4 regions of the Pseudoalteromonas sp. P1-11 genome follow, and region 3 is predicted to be linked to each of the others. Evidence: predicted binding sites of a transcription regulator. Region 3 holds the regulator's gene; each other region holds the start of a gene.
What was found. The regulator sigma-54, encoded in region 3, starts transcription at its own class of promoters, with help from an activator protein. The targets are predictions, from matches to a motif close to GTTGGCACGNNNNTNGNNT.
Positions count from the first base shown of each region.

Region 1: the regulator sigma-54 is predicted to act here: its motif matches at 2,438-2,456, upstream of AN390_RS19340 (flagellar basal body rod protein FlgF).
Region 2: the regulator sigma-54 is predicted to act here: its motif matches at 2,710-2,728, upstream of AN390_RS12275 (DUF2726 domain-containing protein).
Region 4: the regulator sigma-54 is predicted to act here: its motif matches at 2,228-2,246, upstream of AN390_RS08785 (diacylglycerol kinase family protein).

Region 1 is NZ_LJSP01000023.1:11,244-15,645, reverse strand. Features, by position in the region: gene AN390_RS19355 (flagellar basal body P-ring protein FlgI) at 1-132, opposite strand, end outside; gene flgH (flagellar basal body L-ring protein FlgH) at 144-827, opposite strand; gene flgG (flagellar basal-body rod protein FlgG) at 848-1,636, opposite strand; gene AN390_RS19340 (flagellar basal body rod protein FlgF) at 1,658-2,401, opposite strand; gene flgE (flagellar hook protein FlgE) at 2,578-3,921, opposite strand; gene AN390_RS19330 (flagellar hook assembly protein FlgD) at 3,981-4,402, opposite strand, start outside.
Region 2 is NZ_LJSP01000006.1:127,286-131,687, forward strand. Features, by position in the region: gene arcB (aerobic respiration two-component sensor histidine kinase ArcB) at 1-1,506, opposite strand, end outside; gene folE2 (GTP cyclohydrolase FolE2) at 1,733-2,653, shown strand; gene AN390_RS12275 (DUF2726 domain-containing protein) at 2,768-3,364, shown strand; gene mtnN (5'-methylthioadenosine/S-adenosylhomocysteine nucleosidase) at 3,484-4,191, shown strand; gene AN390_RS12285 (regulatory signaling modulator protein AmpE) at 4,192-4,402, shown strand, end outside.
Region 3 is NZ_LJSP01000001.1:210,978-215,379, forward strand. Features, by position in the region: gene rapZ (RNase adapter RapZ) at 1-17, opposite strand, end outside; gene AN390_RS00940 (PTS sugar transporter subunit IIA) at 37-489, opposite strand; gene hpf (ribosome hibernation promoting factor) at 494-781, opposite strand; gene AN390_RS00950 (RNA polymerase factor sigma-54) at 809-2,308, opposite strand; gene lptB (LPS export ABC transporter ATP-binding protein) at 2,378-3,103, opposite strand; gene lptA (lipopolysaccharide transport periplasmic protein LptA) at 3,100-3,648, opposite strand; gene lptC (LPS export ABC transporter periplasmic protein LptC) at 3,638-4,192, opposite strand; gene kdsC (3-deoxy-manno-octulosonate-8-phosphatase KdsC) at 4,189-4,402, opposite strand, start outside.
Region 4 is NZ_LJSP01000004.1:128,947-133,348, forward strand. Features, by position in the region: gene AN390_RS08770 (DUF4331 domain-containing protein) at 1-268, opposite strand, end outside; gene AN390_RS08775 (anti-sigma factor domain-containing protein) at 644-1,327, opposite strand; gene AN390_RS08780 (sigma-70 family RNA polymerase sigma factor) at 1,324-1,848, opposite strand; gene AN390_RS08785 (diacylglycerol kinase family protein) at 2,305-3,924, shown strand; gene AN390_RS08790 (VF530 family DNA-binding protein) at 3,963-4,271, opposite strand; gene AN390_RS08795 (DUF1496 domain-containing protein) at 4,326-4,402, opposite strand, start outside.

The DNA of each region.
Region 1 (4,402 bases), on a different contig from region 3:
CACTAAACCATAGCCAACCAATTGGTTAGCACGTACGCCTTCAACCATAGAGACATCTTTTATACGCTCGGCGCTGGCAGAAAATTGCCAGCCTAGCAGTATGATCAAAATAAACGCTTTAATGCTATTCATACTACTATCCTCTAAAACGGAAATAACGAGCTACTAAAGAAACGTGTTAACCACCCTGGGCTTTGCGCTTCTTGTGTTTGTCCTTTACCTGAATATTGAATTCGGGCATTGGCAATTCTATTCGACTCAACCGTGTTATCGGCGCTTACATCTTGCGGACGTACAAGGCCTTCGAGCCTAATAAACTCTTCGCCGGTGTTAAGTGTTAGCCATTTTTCACCACGAATAACTAAGTTACCATTGGGTAAAACACGCATAACATTCACCGAGATATCGCCCACTAAGCTGTTTGACTGATTTGATTTAGAGTCACCGGTAAATGATGAGTCACTACCAATGCCAAACTGAATACTATCGCCACCTATATTGACTGGTAAACCACCTAACCCAATAACGGGGTCTAGGCTGGCTTCGGTTTCTTTATCGGTTTCGGTTTTAGCGGCTTTTGTAGCTTGTGTTGACTCTTCAAGCTTAACGGTAATTATATCGCCGGTTCTAAGTGCTTTTTTGTCTGAATACAAATCATTGAATGTATTGGTGTTAAACAACGAACCCGTTGCAACAACAGGCTCTGCTACAGGCTCTGGGTACATGGGTGCGTAGTAGGGGTCATCTTGAACCACTTCACTATTTTGCGTAGAAACACAGCCACTTAAAAATAAGGTGCCTGCTGCAAATAAAATAACATTACGCATAACTATCCCCTTGTGCACGGTTATAACTGTTGATTGATGTAGCTCATCATTTCGTCAACGGCCGAGATTACTTTTGAGTTCATTTCGTAAACACGTTGAGTTTCGATAAGGTTTACCAATTCTTCCGTTACATTAACGTTTGATGTTTCAAGTGAGCCTTGAATAATAGTTCCTAAGCCTTCTACGCCTGGATTACCTTGAACAGGCGCTCCACTAACAGCGGTTTCGGTGTAAAGGTTTTGACCAATTGGCTCAAGACCCGATGGATTAATAAAGTCACTAATTGTTAGCTGGCCAATCACCACGTTATCGGCTTGCCCTGCAACGCGTACAGATACTTCACCATCTTGAGAGACTGTAATTGATTGCGCATCATCGGGTACATTCATTTCGGGCTGAACAACAAAACCTGCACCGGAGGTAACAATACGACCGTCTTCATCGGTAGTAAATTGCCCATTACGCGAATACGCTATATTGCCATCGGGTTGCAGCACTTCAAAAAAACCTTCGCCTGAAATCATCCAATCGAGTGAGTTTTCGGTGGTGAGCATATTACCTTGCGTAAACTCTTTTTGGTTAGCAACCACTTTTGCACCCGCACCTAGCATTAGGCCAGATGGCAGCTCGGTATCTTGTGAAGAGCGCCCGCCAGGCTGGTTGATGTTTTGATACAGTAAATCTTCAAAAATAGCGCGGCTTTTTTTGTAACCTACGGTACTGGCATTCGCCAAGTTATTTGAAATAACTGAAATATCAGTTTGTTGAGCGTCTAGCCCTGTTTTACTTATCCACAATGCAGGATTCATAAGTATGCCCTCATTTTAAAGTTAAACTATGCGCATCAACTGATCTTGACGTTCGTCAATCTCTTCAGCTGTTTTCATTAGTTTTACTTGTAACTCAAATTGACGTTGGTGGTTGATCATATCGACCATTTCGTGAACTGGATTAACGTTAGACATTTCCAGTGCACCACTTAACACTTTTACATTTGCAGAGGTATCGACGGTTTGCCCAGGTACAGGTCTAAATAAACCATCGTTGCCTTTTTCAAGCTCTCTGCTGTTTCCTTCAACAACGCGCAGCGTGTCTACTTCTTCTAAAAAATTTGCAGGCGCGCCTTGGGGGCGAACCTGTATGGCACCATCTTCACTAAAACTTATTTTTTCAATAGGAACCGGTAAAATTACGGGGCCACCTTCGCCAATAACTTGACGACCATGACTTGTTACCAACATACCTTGCGCAGTAATGTTTAGCGTGCCTACTTTTGTATATGCTTCGTTTCCTGAGTCATCCTGAACCGCAAGCCAGGCGTTATCGCTCATGGCAATATCTAAATCTCGCCCTGTTTCGATTATGCCGCCAGAGGTCATGTTAGAACCTGGTCGCTCTTGCATTGAAAACACGCGCGTTGGTAAGCCCTCGCCAAATGCTTGCATAGAACGCGCTTGCGCAAAGTCAGCTTTAAAACCCGTGGTGTTTGCGTTTGCCAAATTATTGGCTTTAAGTGCAAGCCCTTGTAGGCTTTGCTTAGCGCCGGAGGCTGCAATGTAGACCATTTTGTCCATAACATCGACTCACATAAAAAATCTCTGAGTTGATAAATGCAAAATAGATGCCAGGTTAAATTTGACGCAATATAAGGAAGGTATTGAACGGTTCAGCTACGCTAGTTTTAGCGACATAGCTACAAAAAAGGCTGCAAAAATGCAGCCTTAAAATCTTAACCAAAAATAAGGTTAACTTATCGAATCTGCAAAATACTTTGCTGAATTGTTGAGTTAACTTCAAGCGCTCGTGAGTTCGCTTGGTAGTTACGTTGAGCGGTAATCAAATCAACTAATTCGTTTGTTAAGTTGGTATTTGATTGCTCAAGCGCGGATGAATTAATACTACCCAATGTGCCTGAACCTGGTTCTCCTGCAATAGGCTCCCCTGATGTCAAACTTTTCTTCCAGCTCGTATCGCCTACTTGCGATAAACCTTGAGAGTTTGAAAAACGCACCATAGCAACTTGGCCTAAGAAGGTTGAATCACCATTACTATATGATGCTACTACTTTTCCATCTGTTCCAATATCAATACCCGCTAAACGACCAACGGTAGCGCCATCTTGCTCTAGTGCTTTTACTTCAAAGTTACTTGCATACTGTGTTGGAACTTTGTTATTAGTGCCAGCTTCATCACGCCAACTTACTGATACATCATCGGGAAAACTTGCACCATTAGTTAAAAGTGAAGTCAAACCTGTAGTAGCATCTGACGATAAGTCTATATCAGAAAAAGTTGTAGCCGGTGACGCTACATTAGGCAAACCTGCAGATGTAAATTCAAAAGTATCTATTGGAGTATGTGAACCGGCGGCGGTTTCAGTTCCATCTGTGCCAAAGTTTTTCCCGTCTAAGGTCCCGTAAACTTGCCATTGGTTCGGTGCTGTTACTGGGTCTTGCTTTACAAAGAACAGCTGTAAAACATGTGGCTCACCTAATGAATCATACACAGTGGTGGATGTCGAGCTATTATAGGAGGCACTAGTATTTGAATCAAAAGGAGTAACTGAAGGCTGAGTACTTCGAGAATCTAGATTGAATGATGAATATACTTGACTAGTAGCTCTTGGAGAACCTGACGAGTCAGGTATTTGTAAAGGTGATGATGTGCTTAGGCTCACTGAAGTAGTATCTCCTGTAGCTTCATCAACAGGAAAGCTTTGTAAGAAATTACCTTTTGCATCGACTACAAAATTGTCTTGATTTAGCTTAAATGCGCCAGCACGGGTATAAGAAAAATCTTGAGAGCCAAGGTCTTCACTCATCGCAAAATAACCTTCACCCGTAATAGCTAAATCCAACGAGTTGTTGGTGAACTGCAACGACCCCTGATGAAACTGCTGTGCAACCATAGCTGTCTGAACACCATCACCGTTTTTAGTTTTACCAGAACTGAACACAGAAGATGCATACACATCGACGAACTCAGCTCGTGATTCTTTAAAACCGGTGGTGTTTACATTAGCAATATTATTTGCTGTTACGTCTAAATCTTTTTGAGCGGCAGCTAGGCCTGTAAGTGCGATATTAAAGCTCATAATTCACCTCTAACTTTTAATCTAATAGCCTGCTAGCAGGCGAAATATTTTTTAATTGGTTATGCGATCTCTGCGACATCTGTCAACCTAACCGCACCCTCTTTAGTGTTAATAATAATGCCACTAGAGCCATTGATATTAACGCTTTCAATGTTTTTGAATGTTGCCACCGGTAAGCTTGAAAACTCGCCGTTGGTACTGCCCTCTGCAGTAATGGTGTATTCACCCTCTGGTAGGCGCTCACCGGATTCATTATTACCATCCCAGCTAAAGCGCACTGCACCCGCTGCTTGCGAACCCATATCGATAGTTCTAACCAGTTGCCCAGAAGCATCTGTGACTTTAATTGTTAAATTATCAACGGCTTCTTCAGCAACCGCAGACCCTTTTGCCTCTCCGCTTTCGCCAAGCTCAAGCGTATTAGACTCTAAAAGCGCTTGCTTACCAACCAGCGTTGATGCTTGTAAGGCAGAATTTGAGG
Region 2 (4,402 bases), on a different contig from region 3:
GCTAAGCGGTATGTGTACTGTAAAGCAGCTGCCTTCACCTTCTGTACTGGTTACCGAAATAGTACCTTTCATTGCACTGACCAACGCTTTGGTTACGGCTAAACCAATGCCTGAGCCAATCGCGTTTTTACCGCTTAAATCTGGGGCTTTGTAGTACATATCAAATATGCGCGAGAGTTGATCCTCTGGGATCCCCTGCCCTGTGTCTGATATTTTAAGTTCAAGCCACGGCCCGTCGTTACGCTCGTCTCGGCTACATGTGAGTTTTACCTCGCCATGCTGGGTAAACTTAACGGCATTATTAATTAAGTTCCATACCACTTGGCGTAAACGCGTTGGGTCTAGGAGTGCATAAACATCTAATGTGCCATTTCGCTCAATTGAAAATTCAAGCTCTTTTTGTTCAGCAATTAAACCGGCAAAGTTTACTACATCGTTAATAAAGTCTGAAACGTTAATAGAGTCGGTTGCTATATCTAACTGCTCTCGGTCTATTTTATCTAAATCTATAATATCGTTAAAAATATTACCTAAGGTTTCAGCGCTCGAAAAAACCGTATTACACCAACTGCGTTGCTGCTTATTAAGCTCTGTATCAAGTAGCATTCGGGTTAAACCTACAATGCCATTTAATGGCGTGCGCAGCTCATGACTAAGCGTTGCTATAAACTTACCTTTATCCTTATAAGCTGTTTCAAGCGCTTGTGCTGCTTCTTTACGGCTGGTTATATCACGGCCAAATGCAAGCAAACCTATGTAGTCACCTTGATCATTTATAAACGGTAATTTACGCAGCTCAAACCAACGGTTTTCACCATTAACCATATATTCAACATCAATTGTCAGCGCTTGATGCGTTTGCTCGACTTGTTTATCGGTTCTGAGTACTTCTGCTAAAAAGTAGCTTGGGAAAATCTGCTCCACTGTTTTACCAATTAGTTCAGCGCTGGTTTTGCCCATAACCTCTTCAAACATTTTATTACAGCCGGCAAACACGCCGTTGTTATCTCGGTAATAAAATAAATCGGGGGAAGAGTCGACAATAGAGCGAAGGAGCATGCCTTGCTGAGCAAGTTCTTGTTGTGTTTTTTTACGCTCTGCTATTTCGCGGCGAAGCTCTTCAATGGCGCGATGCTTGGCATGAAAAGCCATTTTTCGCTCATCTATTTCAATGTTGAGGCGGTTGATATTATCTTTTAATGTTTGATTTAACAGCTTTTCTTGTTTTGTGGCGCTGTCTAAATAAGCGTATGAGGCATCTAATTGTCTAATCGAGTTGAGTAAAATACTGATCATAAAGGGAGATACAACCGCGGTAAAAAATACCACAGCTAAAATATCAACTAAATTAACCTCACCCAGTGCCACATAATAAAACATACTCGACAATATAAGCGACACGCATAATAAAAGCGCGTAGCACATTGCCGCGGTTTTTAACTCGCCAAAGCGAGTTATTAAACTAGAAAGTACTCGAGCCCAAGGGCTCAAAGAAGAATCGGTCATAGGTCAGTGTATCTCGTTACTAGGCATAAATAAAAAGTGCCTATTAATAGTCAAACGCATTTTGCAGCAGATTTTAGCATTTTTCTATTAGCTATATTCATGTTGTGCGACAAAAACAGAAAATTTTCATGTTTACTTTTGCCTACTTGTTAAACTCATCATTTCAGCAATAAATTATTTAGTGTAAAATGCTGCGCTTTATTATGACCAATAACGAGTAGCGCACATGCAAACCAACATGCCCGATATAGCTGATACGGCTCCCGCCTTACAAACAGGTAAGTTAGACTGGGTTGGTATGGGCGAAATAGAACTGCCATTTATTTTTGAATCGAAAGATTTAGCACCCGTTACCGTTAACGCAAAAGCGCGTGCCTTTGTTAATTTGCATAAAGAAGACGCTAAAGGCATTCATATGTCGCGTTTATTTTTAGCGCTTGATTTACTCTCTACAGAGCAACAAGTTAACCCACAAACTTTAGCTCAAGCACTCGATACCTTTATCACCAGCCACGAAGGATTAAGTGACAAAGCCCAAATAGAGTTTAAATTTGAGTTACCGCTGCGTCGTAAATCGTTATTAAGCGGTAAAGCAGGTTGGAAAAGCTACCCAATTACCCTAACCAGCACTATTGAAAATAGCGTAATTAGCTACGAGCTAAGCGTTGATGTTACTTATTCATCAACCTGTCCATGCTCTGCAGCACTTGCTCGCCAACTTATTCAAAATGCTTTTAGCGAAAAGTTTAACCAAGAAACACTTAATCAAAAAGACGTTTTAGCATGGCTAGGTACAACGCAGGGTATTGTGGCAACACCTCACTCACAGCGTTCAATTGCAAACGTTAAAGTAAAGCTAGACAACACGATTAGTGAATTTGACGTAGTAAATTTAATTGATACATTAGAAGCTGAGCTAAAAACCCCCGTACAAGCGGCAGTAAAACGTGAAGATGAGCAAGAATTTGCCCGCCTTAACGGTCAAAATTTAATGTTTTGTGAAGACGCTGCACGTAAAATTAAAGCGGTTCTTGAAAACGATAACTTTAGTGATTACTGGCTGCAAATTAATCATTATGAATCGCTCCATGCGCATGATGCAGTCGCGATTGCCGTTAAAGGAATTGAGGGCGGTTACAAAGCCTAACAGCCCTACTGCATCAATAATAAATACATACGGTAATTAGCCATAACAACCAATTTTTAGGCACGTAAATTGCTTTACTTGAGCAGTGTCAATTTGTTGTTATGGAGTTACCGTATGGAATTCGCTTTATTATCAATTTTAGTATTAGTGGTTGGGGCCTCTGTGGTTGCGTCAAAATTTAGTGATGATGGCGGCAATCCCTATCCTTTTACCCGCAAACAAACCGTGTTTACACAGGTTGAGGGTGCATTTTTAAATCTTTTAGAGCGTGCGGTAGGTGATCAATATAAAATTGTGAGTCGCGTCAAACTCATCGATGTAATCGACTGCAAACAAGGCCTCTCAGCTAAATCAAAACGTGCAGCTTTAGCTAAAGCTAAAAATAAGCAACTCGATTTTGTGCTGGTAGATAAAGAAAAAATGACGATAGTGGCTGCGGTCGATTTAGTTAACAACGCCAATAAAGATGGCCACAAAGCGCAGCGCGACTGGTTTGTAAACGGCGCTTTAGAATCCGCTGGCATTCCACATATTCGTATGAAAGTAAAATCAGGCTACCGCCCTTCTGAGGTGCGCGATGCTATTATGTTTAAATTAGGCAAACCTGCAGCGGTGCAATCGGCTCGTCCAACACGTAATCGTGTAAGTAAACCTGCGGTATTGTCACCTTCTCAGGCTAAAGCGCAAACCACTGCGTTAGCCGAAATTTAAAATAGAATTAAATACTCTCCTAAAAGTATTTAAAGCGAGCCGTAAAACAGCTCGCTTTTTTGTTTTTTATTGCTAACTTCACGTATAATCTACGTATTCAAACTCAGGAATCAAACACTATGAATGTTGGTATTATTGGCGCAATGGAGCCAGAAGTTAAAATTTTACGTGAAGCAATGCAAAACCCACAAGTGCTAACAAAAGCAGGGTTTACCTTTTACACAGGCGAATTAGCAGGTAATACAGTAACACTTGTGCAATCGGGTATTGGTAAAGTGGCATCAACGATTGCAACCACGTTATTAATTGATAACTTTAATCCTGATTGTGTTATTAACACAGGTTCTGCCGGTGGCTTTGATCCCTCTCTAAGTGTTGGCGATGTTGTTATCTCTTCAGAAGTACGCCATCACGATGTAGATGTAACCGCTTTTGGCTACGAAATCGGCCAAGTTCCACAAATGCCAGCAGGCTTTGCCGCACACCCAAAACTAGTTGAAGCTGCCGAGCAAACCATTGCGCAAATTAGCGAAGTAAAAACCTTAGTAGGCTTAATTTGTACGGGTGATTCATTTATGTGTGATCCAGTGCGAATTGATAAAGCACGCAGCGACTTTCCTACAATGCTTGCAGTAGAAATGGAAGGCGCATCTATTGCACAAACGTGTTTTGCGCTTAATACGCCATTTGTGGTTATTCGCTCTATGTCTGACATTGCCGGTAAAGAGTCGCCGCAATCGTTTGAAGAATACTTAGAGACTGCATCAATCAATTCATCAAAAATGGTTGTTGCACTATTGGAAAAACTAACAAAAGTTACGCTGTAAATGCTAAGCAATATTGTTCAAAACCATTTGAACTTTATTGCCTTTTTTGTGGCGCTCATTGCTGAGCGCTTTTTCCCGTTAAAAAGCTGGTATCACCCTAATACAGTATTAACCGCTGTATTTAGTGCTATAGGAAAACGGGTTTATAAACCAAGTGAGCCTAAAAGTTACCTTTATTTAGCATCCACTCTTGCCTGTGCGCTAGTTTTAA
Region 3 (4,402 bases):
ATGATAATTAACTCCATTTATAGCCCTTAGTATTTACTACGATTGATCAACAATTACTTGATACAGCTCTGCATCGGTTTTAGCACTACGCAGCTGTTTACAAAATTCTTTGTTGCTCAGTTTATCAGCTATGGTTGCCAGAGTCTTTAGGTGCTGTTGGTTATCGCCATCTGGTACGATGAGTGCAACAAAAATATCAACAGGGCAGTTATCAATAGCATCAAAGTTAACAGGGGTGTCGCTAACAAGTACTAAAGCCAGCGGCTCTTCTACGCCACCCATTCTGCCATGAGGAATGGCGATACCCCGGCCAATGCCAGTACTGCCTAGCTTTTCTCTGCTTGCCAGCGCATTAAGAATATCTTGTTGTGGTAAGTAGGGGAGCTTTTCATGAGCTAGCTCACTGATAAACTCTAAAATTCTTTTTTTACTACTAAAAAGGACCGCAGCTTTGCTGCAGTCCTGGCATACTAATGTACTTAATTTCATAATATTAGTGTCTAGCAAGCTTCTCTTTATGTTTTATGACTTGACGATCGAGCTTGTCAATCAACGAGTCTATAGCGGCATACATATCTTGGTGCTCTGTTGAGGCAAATAAATCTGCGCCACTTACATGAATAGTCGCTTCTGCTTTTTGGTTGAGTTTTTCTACATCGAGAATGACATGCACATTGCTAATATGATCTGAGTGCCTTTCTAGCTTTGCAAATTTATTATTTACATAGTCTCTAAGTGAATCAGTTACTTCTACGTGACGACCAGTTAGGTTTAGTTGCATAAGCATTTCCTCTTTGTTTTTTACGTCTTATATCAAACTCTTTCTCTGATTTGACGGTGGAATAGCTAGCGATTCACGGTATTTTGCTATTGTGCGTCTAGCTACTTTAATTCCTTGCTCTGCCAATATATCCGCAATTTTACTATCACTCAATGGTTTAGCTGAGTTTTCCGCGGCAATTAGCTTTTTAATTAGGGCACGTATTGCGGTTGATGAACACTCGCCGCCGTTTTCAGTGCTTACGTGGCTTGAGAAAAAATACTTAAGCTCAAAAATACCACGTGGCGTATGCATATATTTTTGCGTAGTAACACGCGAAATTGTCGATTCATGCATTTCTACCATTTCAGCAACATCGTTTAAAACCATTGGCTTCATGGCTTCGGGGCCATGTTCAAAAAATGCTTGTTGCTGTTTTACAATACAGTTTGTTACTTTGAGCAGCGTGTCGTTTCTGCTTTCAAGGCTTTTTATAAACCATTTAGCTTCTTGTAAGTGAGAGCGAATAAATTGGCTATCACCACTTGATTTTACGGTACGTGACATAGCCGCGTACTGACTATTTACGCGTATTTTTGGCATGCTATCTGGGTTTAGCTCTACCACCCAGCGGCCTTTTATTTTTTTAACCGACACATCCGGTATTACATACTCCGACTCTTCCCTTACTATGGTATCTGCAGGTTTTGGGTTGAGGGTATGTATTAGGGTCATGACCTCTTTAAGCTCGTCTTCTTTAAGCTTAGTCTTTTTCATTAATGTACGATAGTCGCGTGCCGCTAATAGATCAATGTGATCGGTTAAGATCATTTTAGTTTGTTCTATAAAAGGGGTGTCTTTATCAAACTGGTTTAGCTGAATGCACAAGCACTCTTGTAAACTGCGCGCGGCTATACCTACAGGGTCAAATAACTGAATACGCTTTAAAACGGCTTCTATTTCGTCAAGTTCAACTTCAACTTCGTCATCGTTTTCTTGGTTAAAGCTCTCTAAAATCTCTTCGCAACTTAGCGTTAAAATACCCGAGTCATCTACAGCTTCTACAATGGCAATAGCAATGGCTTCGTCAGTTGGGCTAAAAGGAGTAAGCTGAAGCTGCCACATTAAATACTCATGTAGCGTTTCAGTAGAGGCACCTTGATAAATAGACTCATCTTCCGGCATTGGGCCTGAGGATGCCGCAGGGGCTGCGCTCATGTACTCATCCCAAGTTACATCCATTGCCATATCATCGCTAACGGTGTCTTTATTTAAAGCTTCGCCACTGTCTTGCTCGTACTCGCTGGTTGTATCGTCAGCCGATGCGCTTACGGTTACATCATCCGTATCTGCTTTTTGCTCATTTTTTCCAGCCGACTCTTCCGTGTAATCTTGCTCTTCTACTTCTAATAGCGGGTTGCTATCAAGTGCTTCTTGTATTTCTTGCTGGAGATCCAATGTACTGAGCTGCAGCAAGCGAATCGCTTGTTGCAATTGTGGAGTCATTGTAAGTTGCTGGCCCATGCGCAGCTGTAATGATTGCCTCATGTATCTCTAACAATCCTTTTATGTTGTTATAATTAATATTAGCAGATGCTTGTAGGTGTGGCTTAAATGTTACAGCCTAAATTGCTCGCCTAAATAAACATCGCGTACAGTTTTGTCATTTAATACGTGTTCTGGGGTGCCAGATGCAATTAGCTCCCCATGAGAAACAATGTAGGCTTTTTCACAAACATCAAGGGTTTCTCTTACATTGTGATCGGTAATTAATACGCCAATGCCACGGTTTTTAAGATGTTCTATTATTTTCTTTATATCTAACACTGAAATCGGATCAACACCAGCAAAAGGCTCATCCAATAAAATAAATTTAGGGTTTGCTGCCAGTGCTCTGGCAATTTCTACACGGCGGCGTTCACCACCAGAAAGTGCCATACCTTGGCTATCGCGAATATGCTGAATACTAAATTCATCAAGTAAGTTGTTGAGCGTTTCTTCTCGCGCGGCTTTATTGAGCTCTTTACGCGTTTCTAAAATAGCCATTAAGTTTTGATAAACTGTCAGCTTTCTAAATATTGATGACTCTTGCGGCAAATAGCCAATGCCTAAGCGGGCGCGGCTGTGCATAGGTAATAACGTAATGTCGTTATCATCAATAGAAATTTTACCTTTGTCGCTAGGTACTAATCCTACAATCATGTAAAAGGTGGTGGTTTTACCTGCGCCATTAGGGCCCAATAAGCCAACAATGCTGCCGGCTTCTACCTCAAGGCCTACATTTTTTACAACTTGGCGGCCTTTATAGCTTTTTGCTAATAGTTCTGCTTTTAAGGTGCTCATGGTTGACCTTCGTTACCTGTTTTTTCTTTAATTTTTGCTTCAACAGGCACTAAAATTGTGTGGACACGATCCGTAGAGTTTTCGTCTTTTTCTGCGCTAATAAGCTGCTGCTGCATATCGTAGGTAATACTTTTAGCATTAATTTTTTGACCGGCTTGTGCGACTTCAGCATCGCCAACAAGCGTTAAAAAGCGCTTTGCTACGTCGTAACGTACTTCGTTTGCACTGGCGCTCATTACGGTACCATCGTCTTGTTTTTCTTCGAAGTAGGCTGGGCTGCCAGTGGCAATAAGGAGTTGTTTGTTATCCCCTAAGTCTTCACGTTTATGTACTTCAAGTCGGTCGGCTGTAATTTTGCGATTACCATGCACAATTTCGACGTTCTTTTCAAAAATACCTACGTTTTCTTTAAGTTGGCCTTCTTGACGGTCTGCACTAATAGAAATTTGATTTGCTGGCGGTTGAGCAGCAGGCTCAGCAGCAGAGGCGCTAAATGCAAGCATTAGCGATGGGATAATAAGTATTTTAGTGAGTTTATTGGTCATAATATATTGTTCGCGTATGGTTAATTAGTTTTATTACTTCGGTTTTTAAATCGGCTTCAAGGCCTTTACCGACAATTTTTAAATTAGGCCCAGTGACAACCACTGGCTGCTCAGAGCGCATTGTTAGCGCTTTAATGTCGACTTCGATGTTATCGGCATCGATGTTATCTATCATGGCGTTATCAACTAAATTTTTAGCAACTACATTGCCTTCTAAAATAAGTTGTTTATCTTCGTAAAGCGTTGCTTCGTCTGCATTTATTCGCCATGTTTGCTTTTCGTTATACAAGGTGAAAATAGGTTTTTCAAAAAACGTAAAACCAAGCTGTTGGTACAGCTCCATTTTAGCCGCTGTGACTTTATGGCTTATTTTGCCTTGCTCGTCATAGGCTGTTTGCTTAAGCTCTATAGCGGTGTAATCGGGCTTTGCAATTACTTCAGGTTCTTGCTCTGGCGCTACATTGGTTTGGGTAAAATAAGGGTACCAAAGCCAAACCATACAGCCGATGAATAACGCACTGAGTATAACGCGTGCTGCATTCATGAACTGGTGCCTTGTGTTGTAAGCGCTATGCCATTCTCTAGCATAAGTAAGTCTGTGAGCTCTCTAACGGCGCCAAAGCCGCCAGGCATTTGCGTAGTGTAATGCGATAAGCGCTTAATAAGCGGGTGCGCATCGTTAACTGCAACGGCAAAGCCAACGCGCTCCATTACTGGCATGTCAGGGCCATCGTCGCCAATATAGGCTATTTGT
Region 4 (4,402 bases), on a different contig from region 3:
CAATATGAATACTGTAGGTTGCATCTGGGTCCATAGCAAAGTAGTTAGGGCCGCCGTAGGCATCTTGTAGAGGAATATAGTTGGCAATAAATGTAACGTAGTCGTCTCTGCCTGCTTCATAACTATTAAATACATAAAAGTCGGTAGAGTCTAAGGTTGGAAAGCGGCTAATGTTCGGCGCTTCACGGTGACTTGATGCCTCGCTAGAGGTGCTTACTAAGGTACTGCATACTACTACTGCGAGTATAGATGGAGTTAAAGCTTTCATGACTTTTTCCTTTAGTTTTGATTGGAGTCATAACTAATAACGAAACAAAAAGCACAATGGATGCAAAAAAGTTAAATATTTTTTTATTTTGTTAATAAAGGGGTGTTTAACGTTCAAGATTAAATTTTCAGCAGGCTGTTTTGCATTTAGATAAGGAAGTGATAAGAGAGTGTTAAGGGGCTGAAGCGGTTTGGTTTTATACTTATTACAGGGGGTGTATGCAATTAAAATAACGCAGCAGGTATTGAGCACACAATATGATAAGCATCGCACTGCGATTAAGCCTACTTTAGTTTAATCAAATATTAATGGTTACCCAAGGTAAATAAAAAGGTTGGCCAAACAAAGTTTGACCAACCAGTCGCGTTTATTTAGTTATAAAATAACTAAATCTGTCGTGTACAGTACTTGTGTTGGTAGGCCGTTTGGCGAGCCACCTAAAGGCTCTAAGCTAACAGCGAGTAGGGCAATGTCTTGTGCCTTAAAGCGCGTGCCTTTGAGTAACTGTTTTTCACCGTTTTTAGGCAGTAGACCCAACGAAATTGGCGTGTCTTGCCCTTTTAAAATCATCCACAGCTCGTAGTCTTTATCGGTTTGCGCAACGAGTTTATCACTGGCTTTAACCGATAATGTTTGCTCATCTACGTTAATAAACCACAGTGATTGCTTATCTTGGTTTTGTACTAAAGCAATTTGTTGGCTGTATTGGGGCTGAGTTGTGGGCTGAATAACCAAAAATGCTAAGATAATACAGGCAGCTGTGGCTATAAATGACCAATTGCGCCACAGCGATGTAGCTGGTTTGATCACCGTTTTAACGGGTTGGTTGGTGTGTTCTAATGTATTTAAAATATTCTTCCACACTTGCGCGCTGGGTGTTTGAGGCGTAATTGCACTGGCTAAATCATTTAAATTTTGCTCCCACATTATAGTGGCTTCTCGGGCTTGCGGTAAGCTGAGCATTAAGCGTTGAAAACGTTTTCGTGCCAGGCCTTTTAAAGTACCTAATACATACTGCCCTGCTAAAGCATCAAGTAATTCTGGTTTATTATAATTCATAATGTTAAACACCTCTGCAACTGCTGCAAACCACGCCTGATCCAGCTTTTAACTGTGCCTAAGGGCGTTTCTATGTGATTGACTAACTCACCATGGCTTAGCCCTTTGTAATAGGCTAAATGAATGGCTTGTTTTTGTTGGGGATCAAGTTGCTCAATACAATTAACAAGTTTGGTTTGTTCGTCGTAACTAACATCGACTGCTTGTTCGTCGTATTCATCATCACCCATTGCCTGCTCTTTTCTTACCTTGTGATAACGCAATGCATCTAAGCTGCGGTATCTCACAATGCTTATCATCCAGCTAATAACTGTGCCTTTAGATGAATTGTACTCTGACGCGTTATGCCAAATTTTTATAAATGCCTCTTGCAGTACTTCTTCTGCGTGCGCGCGGTTTGAAAGCATATTTAAACTAATCGCAAAAAGCTTTGCGCTTGTTTGCTGATACAAATCAGCAAACGCGGCTTTGTTACCCTGTGCTGTTTTACACAAAAGGGGAAGTAAATTGTCGTTTTCCATAAGGTTCCTGTTGTTTTTATTATTACCGAGGTGTGTTGAGCTTCGTGAATTAACAATTGTTTTATTTAAGCGCAATTTAATCGCTTTGAAATAGAGATTAAACAGGCTGTTATAAATTTAACCAATAAAGATAAACACACTCTCAATAAACGTGTGAAAAGAGTGATTGGATGCAAAAACTTTTAAGCTGACATTTATATTAGCTGCTGTACACATTGAAACAAGTTTTAAATATAAACAGTTACCTTTGAGTAGTGAGAAAAAATGACCGATTACTGTGTAAAAAGCGCCTAATATGCGAATACAGCTAAAGCTAGCTACTTTTATTTATTTTATATCAGTTACTTAGTGTTGTTTTTGTTCCTAAAAAACAACTTTTGTTGGCGTGTAAATTGCTACTACACTTATACACAGCTGTAAAAAATGTGCCAAAACAGTAAAAATAAAGGAGAAAATATGTGGGCTGCAACGAGTTATTTAATTTTAGCGTTAATTTTTATATTTATAGGGTGGGAGGTTAACTCGGTATATTTTGCAGTGGTATTTTACTGGAGTGCATTGTCGTTAATTCTTGTCAGTGGTGCTTACATTTTTAATTTGGCGAAAATTTTTAGAAAGCGTGAAAATGGTGTTATTCCATTTTATATTCGCTGGGCATTTGTGCCTTTTTTACTGGGTGTTCAAATTTACAATGCGTATTCTCGCAAGCACGATAAAGTCCCTCCCATTCAAAAAATTAACGACCATTTATTTTTAGCATGCCGATTGTTCCCCTCTGATATAGATACGTTAAAAGAAAACGGCATAACGGCAATATTAGATGTAACGTGTGAGTTTGATGGCTTAGAATGGAGCTCTACACAAGAAAATATTAGCTATTTAAATATTCCGGTGCTTGATCATAGTGTGCCTACCCATTCGCAATTAAACCAAGCCATTAACTGGATACATCATCATATTAAAGAAGACCGCCGCGTGGTAGTTCACTGTGCACTGGGCAGAGGGCGTTCGGTATTTGTTATGGCAGCGTATTTACTGAGCCAAGATAAAAACGCCGATGTTCACCAAGTGCTCGCGCAAATAAAAGAAACCCGCGAAACCGCAAATCTTAATAAGCATCAGCTTCGTCATTTAGCAAAGCGACATAAAAAGGGCGAGCTAGTTATTAAAAACAAAGCCGTTATTATTGCAAACCCTGTGTCGGGTACCAAAATGTGGCAAGACAAAGAGCATTTAATAGTGGCTAGGTTGTCGGCGTATTATGATTTAGAAGTATTAACCACCACCAAAGAAATAGACGGTATTGAGCTTGCTAAACAAGCCATTAAAGATAAGCCAGATATAATAATTGCCTGTGGCGGCGATGGAACCGTGACAGAAGTAGCAAGTGTGTTGGTAAACACTCAGTGCAAGCTGGGTATTATCCCTATGGGCACAGCCAATGCATTAGCGCATGTGCTTATGGGGATTAGTTCTAAAATCATTCCTGTTGAGCAGGCCTGCGATCTTATTATTGATGGGCAAACCCAAACAATTGATACGGCCTATTGTAATGACGAGCTTATGCTGTTGTTAGCTGGGATTGGTTATGAGCAATCAATGGTAGAAAAAGCAGATAGAGACTCAAAAAACGAATCGGGTCAGCTTGCCTATTTAAGTGGTTTTTTTCAGGCATTTAGTGAGCAAAAAGCGCAAACCCTATATGTCACCCTTGATGATAATCAAACGCAGGAAGTAAATACAAATAGTTTTATTGTGGCTAATGCTGCGCCATTTACTACGTTATTAGCCCAAGGAGGTGGTCAGCCCGATCACGAAGATGGCCTATTAGACATTAATTGGCTGCTACCTAGTGATGAAAACACCACCCGCGTGCTAAGCATTGCTGAACTTATGTTTAGTAGTATTACACAAACGCATTTAGCAATTAGCTCGCATCATACCAACGCTAAAAAAGTAACGATAACCGCAGACGAAGAAATTAAGTATGTACTGGATGGTGAAATTAAAACAGCGGATACGCTTACTATTACAGTTGACCCCGCCTCGTTAAAAGTAATTAGTAAGGAGCTATAAAATACAAAATGCACGTATTTAACGTGCATTTTTGTGTGTTACTTTTTAATGCTTGGCCAAACAAACCCACTGCTGTCGCTTTGGCTGGCTGGCTTAGGGCGCTGAGCGCTTTTGGGTTTACGCAGCGGCTTGTTACTTAACGTATGTAAGTAGAGAGCTTCAACTTTATCGCGTGCCCAAGGGGTTTTACGTAAAAATTTTAAGCTTGATTTAATACTCGGTGAGTCGGTAAAACATTTAATGTTTACTTGCTCGCCCATGGCTTTAAACCCTAAGCGCTGCTCAAGCTCTACTAAAATTTGTTCTAACGTTACCCCATGAAGAGGATTTTTTGGTTGATTATCCATAGCCATACTACTTATTTAAACTGTGCGCATTGTAGCGTAAATCCTCTTTTAGCGCTAATTGACCGTAATGGTTTTAGGCTTTGTGGGATAAACAATATTGCCTTTTTTATCTAATTTTAGCCAAATTAGCT